2 regions of the Nesterenkonia lacusekhoensis genome follow, and region 1 is predicted to be linked to the other one. Evidence: predicted binding sites of a transcription regulator. Region 1 holds the regulator's gene; the other holds the start of a gene.
What was found. Region 1 encodes LexA, which represses DNA repair genes until DNA is damaged. Its sites were predicted from a motif close to TCGAACANNTGTTCGA; they were not measured.

Region 1 (7,683 bases):
CGCCTTCGGGGGAGAAGATCCCGCCGGCGGTGCTGACGGTCACCGACCTGTCGGCCAGTTCGACCTGGAGGCCTCGGCGCTCAAAGGGCGTGTCCGGGGAGGCTGAGAAATAATGCGAGGAGCTCACCTGTTGATCGTAGTATGATTGACCCTATGTGGATCTACTTCATCTGAGTGCCCGGTCTCCGGGCCACCTTCTGCTCCTGCCTGATGCGCGGTCGAGCCTGAACCTCTATCCACATCTGAGCGATCCGCTCAGCGCATAAGCCCCGCTCACCGCCCGTGAGGCGCTCTGCCATAGGACGATGTCCCCGCCGAGCCGTATCATGGGTGGACCACAGCGGGCAGGGCCGGGGGAAGCCCCGGTCCTTCAGGAGACTATGACGAAGAAACACGAGACCACACCCTCCGCGGACCAGGCGCAGCACGCCGAGACGCAGGAGGAGACCAGCCAGTCCTCGATCGATGCGACCATCGAGCGCATCCTCGCGGCTGATGAGACCAACCGCCAGCGCAGCGTGCTCGATGAGCGCGCACGCGAGCTCTCCTCACTGCAGGTGGAACACGCGGAGACCGACGGTGAGCAGTACGACCTCTTCGAGCGCCGCTCGCTGCGGCGTGTGGACGGGCTCTCCACGGAGCTCGAAGACGTCACCGAGGTCGAATACCGCCAGCTGCGCCTCGAGCGTGTGGTGCTGGCCGGGATCTATGTGGGCGGTCAGTCCGCTGAGGCTGAGCATTCGCTGCGGGAGCTCGCGGCCCTGGCAGAGACTGCCGGCTCCACAGTGTTGGACGGCTTCCTGCAGAAGCGCGCCACCCCGGACCCGGGGACGTTCTTCGGATCCGGCAAGGCCGAGCAGATCCGCCAGGCCGTGGCCGACGTCGGGGCCGACACGGTGATCGTCGACTCTGAGCTGGCCCCCTCCCAGCGCCGAGGCCTGGAGGACATCGTGAAGGTCAAGGTCATCGACCGCACCGGCCTGATCCTGGACATCTTCGCCCAGCACGCCAAGTCCCGGGAGGGCAAGGCTCAGGTGGAGCTGGCTCAGCTGGAATACCTGCTGCCGCGTCTGCGCGGCTGGGGCGAGTCCATGTCCCGACAGGCCGGCGGCCAGGTCGGCGGCGCAGGGGCCGGCATGGGCTCCCGTGGCCCGGGTGAGACTAAGATCGAGCTGGACCGGCGTCGCATCAACCAGCGGATGGCCAAGCTGCGTCGCGAGATCGCCAACATGAAGCCTGCCCGCGAGGCCAAGCGCGCCAATCGGCGGCGGAACGCCGTGCCGTCGGTGGCCATCGCCGGCTACACCAACGCGGGCAAGTCCTCGCTGCTCAACCGGCTCACCGACGCCGGCGTGCTGGTGGAGAACGCCCTGTTCGCCACGCTGGATCCCACGGTCCGCAAGGCGAGCACCCCGGACGGCATCGGGTACACGCTCTCGGACACCGTCGGGTTCGTGCGGGCCCTGCCGACGCAGCTGGTCGAGGCCTTCCGTTCGACGCTGGAGGAGGTGGCCGACGCCGACCTCATCCTGCACGTCGTCGACGCCTCGCATCCTGAGCCTGAGGGCCAGATCGCAGCGGTGCGGCAGGTCCTCGCCGATGTCGGCGCCGATGAGGTGGACGAGATCATCGTCCTGAACAAGGCCGATGCCGCCGAGTGGGACGTGGTGGAACGGATCCGACGCCGTGAGCCGCATACGGTGCTGGTCTCGGCCCGCACCGGTGACGGCGTGGATGAGCTGAAGAACCTCGTCAGCGAGTCCATCCCGCGCCCGAACGTCCCGCTGGAGCTTCTGGTGCCCTACGCCGACGGCGACATCGTCGCCCGCCTGCATGCCGAGGACGTCGAGATCGTCTCCACCTCCTACGCGGAGGAGGGGACGCGGCTCAGCGTGCGCGTGCGTCCGGAGATGACCGCGGACCTGGCGAAGTTCCAGGTGGCTGAGTGACCGAGACGGCCACCCGGTCCACGGGCTACACCCGATCGCTGCAGCTGCTCGACCACGCAGTCTCCGCCATGGGCGGGGTCAAGCGCGAAGGGCAGTCCGAGATGGCCAAGAACGTGGCGATGGCGCTGCGGAAGCGGCGCCACCTCATGGTCCAGGCGGGCACCGGAACCGGCAAATCGCTGGCCTATCTGGTGCCCGCCGTGGTCCATGCCCTGGACGCCGAGCGTCCGGTGCTGATCTCCACGGCGACTCTGGCCCTGCAGGCTCAGATCATGGGGCGCGACCTGCCGCGGCTCCTCGGGAACCTGGACGAGGAGCTGGACCGACCGGTGGATGTCGCGCTGGTCAAAGGTCGGGCCAACTATGTGTGCAAGCACAAGCTCGACGGCGGCTTCCCCGAGGAGGACGACGACGATCAGGCCCTGTTCAACGTCGCGGCAGAGCCCGGCGGCGGTGTGAGCACCTTCGAGCCCAGCTCGCGCTTGGGCAAGGAGATCGTCATGCTGCGCGAGTGGGCGCAGACCACGGAGACCGGTGACCGTGACGATCTGCCCGAGGGCGTCACCGACCGCGCCTGGCGGCAGGTCTCGGTCAACGCAGTGGACTGCATCGGAGCTCGGAAGTGCCCGATGGCCTCGGAGTGCTTCTCCGAGCTGGCCCGGGAGAAGGCTCAGGACGCAGACCTGGTGGTCACCAACCACGCCATGCTGGCCATCGATGCGTTCGAGGGTCTGGAGGTGCTGCCCGAACATGACGCGGTCATCGTCGACGAGGCCCATGAGCTCTCCGAGCGCGTCACCTCCGCAGTGACCGCACATCTGTCGGCTCAGATGATCTTGGCCGCCGCCTCTTCGGCGCGCAAACACACGGCCATCAACGTGGACGCGCTGCAGAGTGCGGCCACAGCTGTGGAGGCCGCCTTCCACCTGGTTGAGTCTGGGCTGCTCCCGCGTGGGATGAACCCCCAGCAGACCGAGGCGGTGGAGCTGGCCCGCAACGCCGCCCGCACCGCGCTGTCCGACTCCAAGCCCTCGGGCGATTCGGAGGCCGATGCCGGCCGAAAGACCGCACGGGCGAGGCTGCAGGCAGTCCAGGACACTGCTGACCGGATGCTCGAATCGCACCAGACCCCTGATGTCATCTGGCTCAGCCGTCCGGGCAGCTTCAGCCCAGGGAAGGGCTACCAGGAGGCATCTCCGGAGGAACCCCCACTGATCTACGTGGCGCCCACTTCGGTGGCTGCGCGGCTGCGCGAAGGCCTCTTCGGCGATCGCACAGTGGTGCTGACCTCAGCCACGCTGACGATCGGTGACAGCTTCGATCCTGTGGCCGGCTCTTTGGGGCTGATGGGGGAGAAGGCTCCGGACTGGGATGCTGTGGATGTCGGCAGTCCCTTCGACTATCCCAAGCAGGGGATGCTCTACGTGGCCAAACACCTGCCGGCGCCCTCGCTGAAGACTGCGGAACAGCAGCGCGATGAGCTCGCTGGACTGATCGAGGCCTCAGGCGGTGCCACCCTGGCCCTGTTCTCCTCGAGGCGCGCGGCCGAGGAGGCCGCGGAGGACCTGCGGGAGCGCCTCGATGTGCCCATCCTCTGCCAGGGCGACTCCACGATGTCCGCCCTGGTCAAGCAGTTCGCCGAGGAGGAGGAGACCTGCCTCTTCGGCACCATGAGCCTGTGGCAGGGAGTGGACGTCCCCGGACGTTCCTGCCGGCTCGTGGCCATCGATCGGATTCCCTTCCCCCGGCCGGATGACCCGTTGAACAGTGCGCGCAGCCAGGAGGTGGCCCGCAGCGGCGGCAATGGCTTCATGCAGGTGGCCGCCACGCATGCCGCCACGCGTCTGGCTCAGGGAGCTGGGCGCCTGATCAGGACCGCCGAGGACCGGGGAGTCCTGGCGATCCTGGACTCACGGCTCGCCACTGCCCGCTATGGAGGTTTCCTGAAGAAGTCCATGCCGAACTTCTGGGCGACCACCGACGGTGACGTGGCCCGTGGGGCGCTGTCCCGTCTCGCCCAGGGCTGAGCCGGCTCAGAGGCTGCGGAGCACAGTCACGACTTTGCCCATGATGCTGGCCTCGTCGCCGAGGATGGGTTCATACATACGGTTCTGTGGCAGCAGCCACAGATGCCCGTCCCGCCGCTTGAGCGTCTTCACGGTGGATTCGTCGTCCAGCAGGGCCGCGACGATGTCTCCGTTCTCCGCATCCTGCTGCCGGCGCACCACGACCCAGTCATCTTCGAAGATCCCCGCCTCGATCATCGAATCGCCGCGGACCTGCAGCATGAACAGCTCGCCCTCACCGGTGAGCTGACGCGGAAGCGGCATGACGTCTTCGACCTGCTGGTCGGCGAGGATCGGTCCACCGGCGGCGATGCGTCCCACCAGAGGGACATCGGCGGTGCGGGAGTCGGTCTCTGCCCGATAGGCGTTCAGATCGGTCACGGGCCCTGAGGGCTCGGCGGTCTCCTGGGCGGACTCCTGCAGGAGCGGCTGCCCGGAGGAGTCGCGGATGACCTCCATGGCGCGAGGCTTGCCCGGCACGCGCTTGAGATAGCCCATCTCCTGCAGCCGGGCCAGCTGATGGGTCACCGAAGAGAGCGAGGCCAGGCCGCAGGCATCACCGATCTCCCGCATCGACGGCGGGTAGCTGCGCTCTGCCAGGGACTCCTGGATGATGTCCACGATGCGGCGCTGCCGCTCGGTCAGGCGGGGGACGGCGTCTCCCTCTGCTGTCTTCCGGGCCATTGCTCTGCCTCTCTTGCCGTTGCGTGCACCGTCCGACGGCTGCGCACAGACCTTCCTGTCACGCCTTCATGTCAGTGCCTGCTGATGGACTGCTCCGTGTTCGAAGATATGGCCAGATTACTCGAAATCGTAGACGTGTTCCATGATTTTCGCGGCCGAGCCTGGAACATACTCGAAGATATGTGCTACAAATAGAACACAGGTTCGAAAGAGAGGTTTCTCATGCACACCACGATGCGGCTCACCCGGCGCGGGCGTCTGCTGCTCTTCGGCATGCCCGCCTTCGCCCTGCTGACTGCCCTCGTCGTCGGGATGTTCTTCCTGGCCGGCGCGCTGGTCAACCAGGCCCAGGCATCCTCCTCCGAAGCCCCGGGGGTCTCCGCTGAGGAGGTCCAGGTGGGCGCCGGGGACACCCTCTGGGACGTGGCGTCCCAGGTGGATTCTGACCAGGACATCCGTGAACTCATCGGGCAGATCGCCGAGCTCAACGGGCTGGAGAGCTCAGAGCTGCAGCCCGGCCAGACCCTGTACGTGCCGGTGGAGGACTGACCCAGGCACTGAAGGCCGATGGCTTCGCGGATAGGATGGTCCGGTGACAACTCCGCAGGAAGACTCTCAGGAACAGCGCTCCCAGAAGCTGGCGGCTCTGCCGCTGCGTGAGGAGCTGCGCGGGCAGGAGCCCTATGGCGCTCCTCAGCTGACCGTGCCGGCGATGCTTAACGTCAATGAGACCACCTATGACGTTCCCGCCGAAGTGGTCGAGGCGATCACTGAGCAGGTCCGCAGGGCGGCCGTCGGGCTGAACCGCTATCCGGACCGCGAGTTCACCGCCCTGCGGGAGAAGCTCGCCGACTACCTCAGTCGGGAGAGCTCCCTGTCCTCTCCGCTCGCTGCGGAGAACATGTGGGCCGCCAACGGTTCCAACGAGATCATGCAGCACATCTTCCAGGCATTCGCCGGCCCGGGGCGCTCCGTGCTCGCCTTCCCGCCCACCTACTCCATGTACCCCCTCTACGCCCGGGGCACCTACAGCGACTACATCGCCGGTGAGCGCGAGGACGACTTCACTCAGTCCGCGGAGAGCGTGGCGCGACAGATCCGAGCTCACCGCCCTCACGTGGTCATCCTGTGCTCTCCCAACAACCCCACCGGCACGGCCTTGGGGCTGGATGTGGTCGAAGCTGCCTACGAGGCGGCCCGCGACTCGGACACCATGGTCGTGGTCGATGAGGCCTACGGTGAGTTCCGCCAGCAGGGCACACCGTCGGCCTTGGAGCTGCTGGCCGGCCGTGAGCGTCTGATCGTCTCGCGCACCATGAGCAAAGCCTTCGCCCTGGCCGGCGGCCGGCTCGGGTATCTTGCGGCCGCCCCTGAGGTCACGGACGCCCTGCGCCTGGTGCGCCTGCCGTATCACCTCTCCGCCATCACCCAGGCCACGGCCGAGGCGGCGTTGGATCACAGCGCTGCGCTCATGGCCAACGTGGAACGCATCAGAGTCCAACGCGATCGCATCGTCGCCGAACTTGGGGCGATGGGGCTGGACCCGAAACCTTCTGACGCAAACTTCGTGTTCTTCGGCGGACTCCAGGACGAGAAGGCCGCCTGGAAGCACCTCCTCGACGACGGCGTCCTCATCCGGGATGTGGGCATCCCACAGCATCTGCGGGTCACCGCAGGGACTGCGGAGGAGACCACGTCCTTCCTGGACTCCCTGCGTCGGTACGTGTCGGGTGGATCCCCTCGTGCCGCCGCGCACGGATAGACTGACTGACTATGGGAGCAGAACAGAACCAGGCGCAGCTGATCGGTGGCCGTGTGGCTGAGATGGAGCGCGTCACCAGTGAGTCCAGCGTGAAGGTCCGGATGGACCTGGACGGCACCGGACGGGCCGACATCAGCACCAGCGTGCCGTTCTACGACCACATGCTGACCGCTCTGGCCAAGCACTCGCTGATCGACCTCGATGTCGAGGCCACCGGCGATACTCATATCGATGTCCATCACACGGTGGAGGACACGGCCATCGTGCTCGGTGAGGTGCTGCGCACGGCCCTGGGTGAGAAACGGGGCATCCGCCGTTTCGGCGAGGCCACAGTTCCGCTGGACGAGGCGCTGGCCCACGCGGTCGTCGACGTCTCGGGCCGGCCGTACCTGGTCCACAGCGGGGAGCCGGAGGGCCAGCAGTACCACCTCATCGGGGGGCATTTCACCGGCTCCATGACCCGCCACGCCTTCGAGGCCATCACGTACCACTCGGGGATCTGTCTGCATATGCGAGTGCTCGGCGGCCGGGATCCCCACCACATCGTGGAGGCGCAGTTCAAAGCCTTCGCCCGAGCACTGCGCGCAGCTGTGGAGAGCGACCCCAGGACCGACGACATCCCCTCCACGAAGGGAGCCCTCTGATGGCCGCACCCGAGGTCGTCGTCCTCGACTACGGCTCGGGCAACGTCCACTCGGCCGTGCGCGCCCTGGAGCGCGCCGGAGCCTCGGTGACTCTGACGCGGGACACAGACGCGGTCCTCAACGCCCAGGGCCTCGTGGTGCCGGGCGTAGGCGCCTTCGCCGCCGTCATGGATTCGTTGAAGGCCATCGATGCCCCGCGCTGGATCGGACGCCGCATCGCCGGCGGACGGCCGGTCCTTGGGATCTGCGTCGGGCACCAGATCCTGTTCGAACGCAGCATCGAACATGGAATCCCGGCCGAGGGGATGGGGGAGTGGCCCGGTGAGGTCACCGCTCTGCCGGAGGACGCGGTGGTCCCGCACATGGGGTGGAACACCGTCCGCCCGCCTGAGGGCAGCGTGCTCTTCGACGGCATCGAGGAGGAGCGCTTCTACTTCGTCCACTCCTACGCCGTGCAGAGCTGGAACTTCGACGTGACCATCCCCGAGATGTCCCAGCCGAAGGTGACCTGGTCCCATCACGGCGCCGACTTCATCGCAGCCGTGGAGAACGGTCCGCTCTCGGCGGCGCAGTTCCAT
Region 2 (7,683 bases), 350 kb from region 1:
CGATGGCCACGACCTTCTCCGGATCCACGCGGAGGTAGGGGTCTCCGATGCGCTGGAGGGGATCCAGCAGCTGCAGAGGGCGACGCTCGGGAGGAAGGCGGGTGCCGTAGTAGACGTCGTGGAAGCCCTCATAGGCACGCGGATGCCAGTCGTTGACCTCGATGATCACCTTATCGGCGAGGTCCAGCCACGTCTTGGCGTTGCCCACCGAGCTGCCGGGGACCAGCAGTCCGTTGGGCAGCACGGCGGCGACTTCGACCACTGCCACATCGAGGTTGCCGTAGAAGCCGAACCATGCCTGCTGGGCCGAGTGGCTCAGGTGGGTGTCGATGTATTCGGTGGAGCCGGAGTTGATCGACCTGCGCAGCGTCGGGTCCGACTGGAAGGGAAGACGCTTGCGCAGGGCGCCGGCCTCAGCGAGCACGCCGTCCAGCTCCGGTGCGGTGGAAGCGCCGGTCCAGAGCTCGATGCCGAACTCCTCGCCCCGTTGGTGGGAGTCCTGGGCCCGTTCGGCGAGGGCGCCGGGGACGGCCTTGGGATAGCCGGCTCCGGTGAAGCCGCTCATGCCGACGCGGTCACCGTCATGGATGTGTGAGGCCGCCTCGGAGGCTGAGGTGATCTTGCTGCTCAGGACGGGGCAGGTGATGCGAGACATGGAGTGGGGACGCTTCCTCGAGTGTGTGGATTCCGACCGGGTATCAGGGTATGTGATCTCAGCCTCGCTGAGGTTCAGATGAAGCCGGGTGTCTGGTCCTGCGCCATTCGTTCCACATCTGTCGGAGGTCCCATGCCTCGTCGGCCTGGATGGTCATGCCGCGCGCTCCGGTCCGTCGGGTCCGTCCGCGGATGATCATCAGCCGAGTGCCGAAGAGCAGCGGACCGACCTGCTGCTGGGCATCGTCGAAGAAGGTGGTGTCCACACAGCCGGTGCCGTCGTCCAGGCTGATGAACACCGTGCGGTCCCCGGAGCGCATCGGCGGCGTCTGGGTGGCCACTCGGGCCCCTGCCACCAGAACTTCGGAGCTGTTGCGCAGGCTCAGAAGATCCTCGGCGGCGACGACGCCGAGCTCTTCGAGCATCGGACGGTAGGGGTCGAGGATATGGCCGTCCACCTCGGAGGAGAGGACCTCCAGCTCGGCCTCGAGCTGTTCCTCCGGGGAAGGGTCCGGTGCTTCCGAACTGATCAGCAGCTGCTCATCGAAGAGGCTCTGCTGCTGGTCATCCGTGGCCTGAGGCCGTCGCGGTCGGGCGGTCAGCTGACGGACATAGGCGATCAGCCCGCCGCGGCTGGCTCGCTGCTCCTGGCCGGCGGCCAGCGAGTCCAGTGCGCCGATGGAGGCCAGGCGCATCAGCAGCGGACGGGAGGGCTCCGCCCGATGACGCAGCTCGGAGATGGAGGAATAGGGCTGTCCGGCGACGATGCGGTCCAGCTCAGCCTCGGTGATGCCCCGAACATCGCGCAGGGCCAGGCGGATCCCTTTCTCCTCGGCGGAGACCCGCTCTACGCGGTACTCCCGGCCGGAGGAGTTGGCGTCCACCGGCAGCAGCGGAATGCCGATCCGTCGTGCCTCGGCCATCAGCAGCCGGCGCGGGTACATCCCCGGGTCATGTTCGAACAGGGCACAGAGGAACTCCACCGGGTAGTGCGTCTTCAGCCAGGCGCTCTGATAGGTGGGCAGGGCGAAGGCCGCACCGTGGGCCTTGCAGAAGCCGAAGCTTCCGAACCCCTTCATCGCCTCCCAGATGGTCTCCGTCTCCTCTGCGGTGAAGCGCCCGGCCGCCGCAGTATTCCGGCGGAACTCTGCCTCCACCTCCTCCGGGTCGCGCTGCAGCCGGCGTCGGAGCTCGTCGGCGTAGGCCAGGTCCACATCCATGCAGTCGGAGAGGATCCGCAGCACATGTTCGTGATAGACCACGACGCCGTAGGAGTCCTGGAGGAAGGGGGCGAAGCGCGGATGCAGATAGTCCACCCGTTGGAAGCCGTGCTTGCGCTCGGTGAAGGGGCCCACCATATTCGCCTTCATCGGGCCGGGCCGGAAGAGGGAGATGTCAGCGATCAGGTCGCTGTATTCGGTGGGTTGGAGCTTGCCGATCAGCTCGCGCTGCCCGGGGGACTCGATCTGGAACATCCCCAACGTGTGCGTGGTGCGGATGGCCGCATAGGTGGCCTCGTCATCAGTGGGCACCGCATCCAGGTCGATCCGACCCTCCGGGGAGACGTAGGGGGTGTCCTCGGGCAGGCCTCCCTCCTGAGCGGCGTGGGGCCCGTTGACCCGGGCGACCTCTCGGACCGCGTAGGCCATGGCCGACTGCATGCGCACTCCGAGCACATCGAGCTTGAGCAGGCCGAGGTCGTCGATGTCGTCCTTGTCGAACTGGGACATCGGCAGGCCCATCCCTGAGGGCTGGGTGGGGGTCAGCGAGAGCAGTTCGGAATCGCCCAGGATGACGCCGCAGGAGTGCATGGAGATATGTCGGGGGAGCCGGTCCAGACGCTCGGTGAGGTCCACCAGCAGGTCCACCTGGGGCTCGGTGTCCACCAGCTCCGCGACTTCCCGGAGCTCCGGCTTGGAACGCAGGACTTTCCGGAAGTCGGCGGCGTCGAAGCGCCAGAGGCTCTCAGCGATCTGGTCGATGCGCTCCTCGCTCAGTCCCAGGGCCAGACCGGCGTCGCGGGCCGCTCCACGGGCCCGGTAACGGTTCTGCATGGACAGCAGGGTCACTCGGTGGTGTCCGTAGCGCTCGAAGATCGCCTGGTAGATCTCATGCCGACGGGCGGACTCGATGTCCACATCGATGTCCGGCAGTGTGGTGCGCGCTCGGCCCAGGAACCGTTCGAAGAGCAGGTCGTGCTCCAGCGGGTCCACAGTCGAGATGCCCAGCAGGTGGTTGACCAGGCTGCCGGCGCCGGAGCCCCGGGCCTGGACCCGTACGTCTCTGCCGCGGATCATCTCCACCACATCGGCCACTGTGAGGAAATAGGTGTTGTAGCCGAAGTGGTCGATGGTCTGCAGCTCCTGGTGGAGGCGGTCCCGGATATCGCGGAGCTGGTCTCCGGAGGCCCACGGGTAGCGCAGGGACAGGCCCACCTCGCACTGCTGGCGCAGGGCCGCGGCCGGGTCCCCGTCGATGCCCAGCGCCTCCAGCTCCGGGACTTTGGGGCGGCGCCACTGCAGGTCGGTCTCCGGGTCCAGCTGGCAGCGTTCGGCCAGCTGCTCGGTGTGCTCCAGCATGGCGACGGCGGCGGCTGTGGGGAGATCGGCCTGTTCGGCCACGCGGTAGGCGATCCGGTGCATCTCCTCGGCGGGTTTGAGCCAGGCTTGGGCATTGGGCTGGCCGGGAAAGCTGCCCAGCGGCAGCAGGTGTGCGGCCGAGTCGAGGACGTCGGCGGTGACGGCGTCGTCGGGCTTCAGATAGCGCACCGCGTTGGTGAGCACCGCCGGGGTGCCGCTGTGCTCTGCCAGGGCAAGCATCTGCGCGGCGTGCTGCAGGCTGAACGGGGTACCGGGACGGGTGTGGTGGACCACGATCTCCAGCACGACGCCGCCGGGGAGCCGCTGCCGCCAGTCCTCCAGCAGAGTGGCGGCTCGGCGCGGATCCTCGGCCAGCACAGCCTGCCCCACGTCGGACTCCGGGCCGAGCATGACAGTGGCTGTGGGGCCCTGCTCCGCCTGGAGGAAGACCGCGGGTCGGCTCCGTTCGATCCACGCCGGGCGGTGCACGCTGCCGTGGGCCTTCCGGCGCGCCCCACGCTTGGGCGCGTGGGCTGAGGAGATCAGCCGGGTCAGTCCGGCCCATCCGGCTCCGCCGGTGCTGCCATGGGCCAGCACCGTGATCTCGGACTGCGCAGAGCCTTCGCGGACCTGCAGCCCGGCGCCCACGATGGGGCGGATCCCGGCGGCCAGGCAGGCGCGGATGTGGCGGACTGCTCCGTAGAGGCCGTCGCGATCGGTGATGGCTGCGCTGTGCTGGTCAGCCGCGTGGGCGGCGTCGACCAGAGCCTCCGGGCGGGTGGTGCCGTGGTGGGCGGAGAAGGCGCTGGTGACGTGGAGATGGGTGAAGCTGGCCATCGCGCCTCAGTCGTAGATTCCGGTGATCGGCCACTGCATGCCGGAGGAGGCGATCAGGTCGAAGATCAGGATCTGTCCGTCGTGGGCCTGGGCGCGGACCTGCCACATCGGCTGTTCCAGCACATCGGCGGCCTGTCCTGCCGGGGCGCGTCCGGCGGTGGTCCACCAGGGCCGGCGGTCGAACCATTGGATCGGCTGGCCGGTGACGGTGAACCGCCTCCCGGACCAGACCAGGCGCAGCGGTACGCCGGCCTCATCGGCCCAGACTGTGGCCATCTCCTCCTGGGCCGCTGGATCTGCACTCATCGGTCACCCTCCGTCTATTCGAATACGTGTTCGAATATCGAGTGTACGACCGGCCTCTGACACGGCCAAGTGACAGCGGCCCGGATCACTCCGGAGGGCAGAGGCTCAGCGGCTCAGCTCCAGGTCAGCTTCACGGAACTCCAAGGGAGCCGAAGTCGTCGCTGCCTCGGGGCGTGAGGCCTCGAGCTCACGCAGCTCCACTCGGCGGATCTTTCCGGAGATGGTCTTGGGCAGATCGGCCAGTTCGATGCGCCGGATGCGTTTGAACGGCGGCACAGCATCACGGCAGTGCTGCAGGATGGCGGCGGCGGTCTTCTCGTCCCATTCCACGCCGGAGGCCAGCACCACGAAGGCCTTGGGAACGGCCAGACGCAGCGGATCGGGGGAGGGGACCACTGCAGCCTCGGCCACTGCGGGGTGCTCCACCAGCACCGACTCCAGCTCGAAGGGCGAGATCCGGTAGTCGCTGGCTTTGAAGACGTCATCGGAGCGGCCCACGTAGGTCAGCACGCCCTCCGCGTCGCGTCGGACCACATCTCCGGTGTGGTACACGCCGCCGCGGAAGACCTCCGCAGTGCGCTGTTCGTCGCCGTAGTAGGACTTCAGCAGGCCCACCGGCCGGTTCGGTCCGGTCTGTTCGGCCCGCAGGCAGAGCTCTCCCTCCTGGAGTCCGTCCCGGACAGGGGCCTCCTCACCGGTCTGGGGGTCCAGCAGCACCACGTCGAAGCCGGGAAGCGGACGGCCCATGGAGCCGGGGGTGACCGGCAGTCCCGGAGTGTTGGCCACCTGCAGGGTGGACTCCGTCTGGCCGAAGCCGTCACGGATGGTGCTGCCCCAGGCTCGGCGGACCTGTTCGATGACCTCCGCGTTGAGCGGTTCTCCGGCGGAGACGGTCACCCGCGGCGGGGTGCTCAGCCGGCTGAGGTCGGCCTGGATGAGCATCCGCCAGACCGTGGGCGGCGCGCAGAAGCTGGTGACCCCGTGAGTCTGCATCTGGTCCATCAGGGCATAGGCGTCGAAGCGCTGATAGTTGTAGACGAAGATCGTCGCCTCCGCGATCCACGGCGCGAAGAAGTTGGACCAGGCGTGCTTGCCCCATCCCGGCCCGGCCACATTGAGATGGACGTCGCCGGGCTGGATGCCGATCCAGTACATCGTGGTCAGGTGCCCCACCGGGTAGGAGGTGTGGGTGTGCTCCACCAGCTTGGGCAGGGAGGTGGTGCCGGAGGTGAAGTAGAGCAGCAGCGTCTCGTCGGCGGCCGTGGGCGCATCCGGAGTGAAGCCCGACGCCGCCTGGTAGGCCTGCGGATAGTGCAGCACCAGGTGCCCGCTGATCTCGGGGTCCGGGATCTGCGGGGTGTAGAAGCCGGGGACGTGGATCAGGTTGAGCTCACCGGAAACCTCGGAGAACTTCTGCAGGTCCTCGGTGCCGGCGGCCGCCCAGGTGGCCTGGCCGCGGGTGGCCCGGTCCTGCAGGTCGGCCGGGCCCATCTGGACGGCGGTGGGGATGAGCACCGCGCCCAGTTTGATCCCGGCCAGCATGAGCTCCCAGAGCTCGATCTGGTTGCCCAGCATCAGGATCATCCGGTCCCCGCGGCGCATGCCCTGTTCGCGCAGCCAGTTGGCCACCCGGTCCGAGGCTTCGGAGAGCTCCGCGAAGCTGCGGCGCAGCACGGAGCCGTCGGCCTCGGCGATGATCAGCGCGTCCTGCTCAGCGCGCTCCGGGGAGGCAGCGATGCGGTCGAACCAGTCCAGAGCGAAGTTGAACTCCTCGAAGCGAGGCCACTCGAACTGCTCGCGGGCCTGTTCGTAGTCCTGCTGGTATGCGACCAGCCGGTCCCGGGCTGCTCGGAACGCCTGGGTCTGTTCCGGCTCTGAGCTGCTCATCCTTCGGGTCCCCCTGCGTACTGGATGCGATGGTTCTCTCCCATACAGTACGCCGCGGCGGTTCAGCGGCGGCGTCGCGGGCGTCGGCGGTTCGGATTCTGAGACTTCTGGGAGCCCTGCGACTTCTGCGGCTGCGGCGGTGCCGGCGGCTGCACATAGGGAGCCGGAGTGCCCACCAGCGCGCTCACCTCGGGAGAGTCTTCGGTGACCTGGATGGGGGAGACCTTGATCTCCGCCTTGCGCAGCAGGGCCTGGGTGTCCTTGCGCTGCTCAGGCAGCATCACGGTGACCACATCGCCGGCGCTTCCCGCCCGGGCGGTGCGCCCTGAGCGGTGCAGGTAGGCCTTGTGCTCGGCCGGTGGGTCCACATGGACCACCAGTTCCACGGAGTCGACGTGTACGCCGCGGGCCGCGACGTCAGTGGCGACCAGAACGTTCACATCTCCGCCGCCGAAGGCCGCGAGGTTCCGGTCCCGGGCGTTCTGCGAGAGGTTGCCGTGCAGGTCCACTGCCGGGATCCCCTGGGTGGTCAGCTGTTTGGCCAGCTTGCGTGCTTGGTGCTTGGTGCGGGTGAACAGGATGCGTCGTCCCTGACCGGAGGCCAAAGTCCTCACCAGCTCCTTCTTGCCCTCCGGGTGGGCTTCGAAGACGTGGTGGGTCATGGCCGCCACATGGGAGGTGGCCTCATCCACTGAATGCAGCAGCTCGTCCTTCAGGAAGCGCTTGACCAGTTTGTCCACACCGTTGTCCAGGGTGGCGGAGAAGAACAGGCGCTGACCTTCGGCCGGGGTCTTGGCCAGGATACGGGTCACTCCGGGCAGGAAGCCCAGGTCGGCCATATGGTCGGCCTCGTCCAGCACGGTGATGCGCACGTCGTCCAGAGTCAGCGCCCCCTGCTGCAGCAGGTCCTCCAGGCGGCCCGGGCAGGCCACCACGATGTCGACGCCGGAGTTGAGCGCGTTGATCTGGTGTTTGGCGCTGACGCCGCCGAAGATCGTGGTGGTCCGCAGGCCGTAGGCCGCGGCGAGCGGCTCGAGCACGGTGTTGATCTGGGTGGCCAGTTCGCGGGTGGGCGCCAGCACCAGTGCGGTGGGGCGTCCGGGGCGGCGTGAGGCTGCGGCGTCGTCCTCTCCCAGGGTGGCGACCACCGGGATGGAGAAGGCCAGGGTCTTGCCGGAACCGGTCTTGCCCCGGCCGAGGACATCGCGGCCGGTGAGGGTGTCCGGCAGGGTCTGCTGCTGGATGGGGAAGGCGAGGAGCTTGCCGTCGGCGGCCAGGGCCTGCACCAAGGGTGCGGGGACGTTGAGGTCGACGAAGGTCACAGGTGTTTCAGAGATGGCATGAGCCTTTCAGAAGGTGCCGGGCTCAGCGGCGGCAGGTCTCTCTGTGCCGCCGCGTCCGGCAGGGTGGCGAACGCACC

Region 2: the regulator LexA is predicted to act here: its motif matches at 4,395-4,410, upstream of JOF45_RS05990 (DUF6504 family protein).

The regions. Positions count from the first base shown of each region.
Region 1 covers NZ_JAGINX010000001.1:1,604,665-1,612,347, reverse strand. Annotated here, with positions in the region: gene JOF45_RS07620 (class I SAM-dependent methyltransferase) at 1-127, opposite strand, end outside; gene hflX (GTPase HflX) at 381-1,949, shown strand; gene JOF45_RS07610 (ATP-dependent DNA helicase) at 1,946-3,976, shown strand; gene lexA (transcriptional repressor LexA) at 3,983-4,699, opposite strand; gene JOF45_RS07600 (LysM peptidoglycan-binding domain-containing protein) at 4,922-5,248, shown strand; gene JOF45_RS07595 (histidinol-phosphate transaminase) at 5,292-6,461, shown strand; gene hisB (imidazoleglycerol-phosphate dehydratase HisB) at 6,473-7,105, shown strand; gene hisH (imidazole glycerol phosphate synthase subunit HisH) at 7,105-7,683, shown strand, end outside.
Region 2 covers NZ_JAGINX010000001.1:1,250,809-1,258,491, reverse strand. Annotated here, with positions in the region: gene scpC (succinyl-CoA:acetate CoA-transferase ScpC) at 1-655, opposite strand, end outside; gene JOF45_RS05995 (DNA polymerase III subunit alpha) at 714-4,070, opposite strand; gene JOF45_RS05990 (DUF6504 family protein) at 4,077-4,376, opposite strand; gene JOF45_RS05985 (AMP-binding protein) at 4,482-6,263, opposite strand; gene JOF45_RS05980 (DEAD/DEAH box helicase) at 6,326-7,585, opposite strand.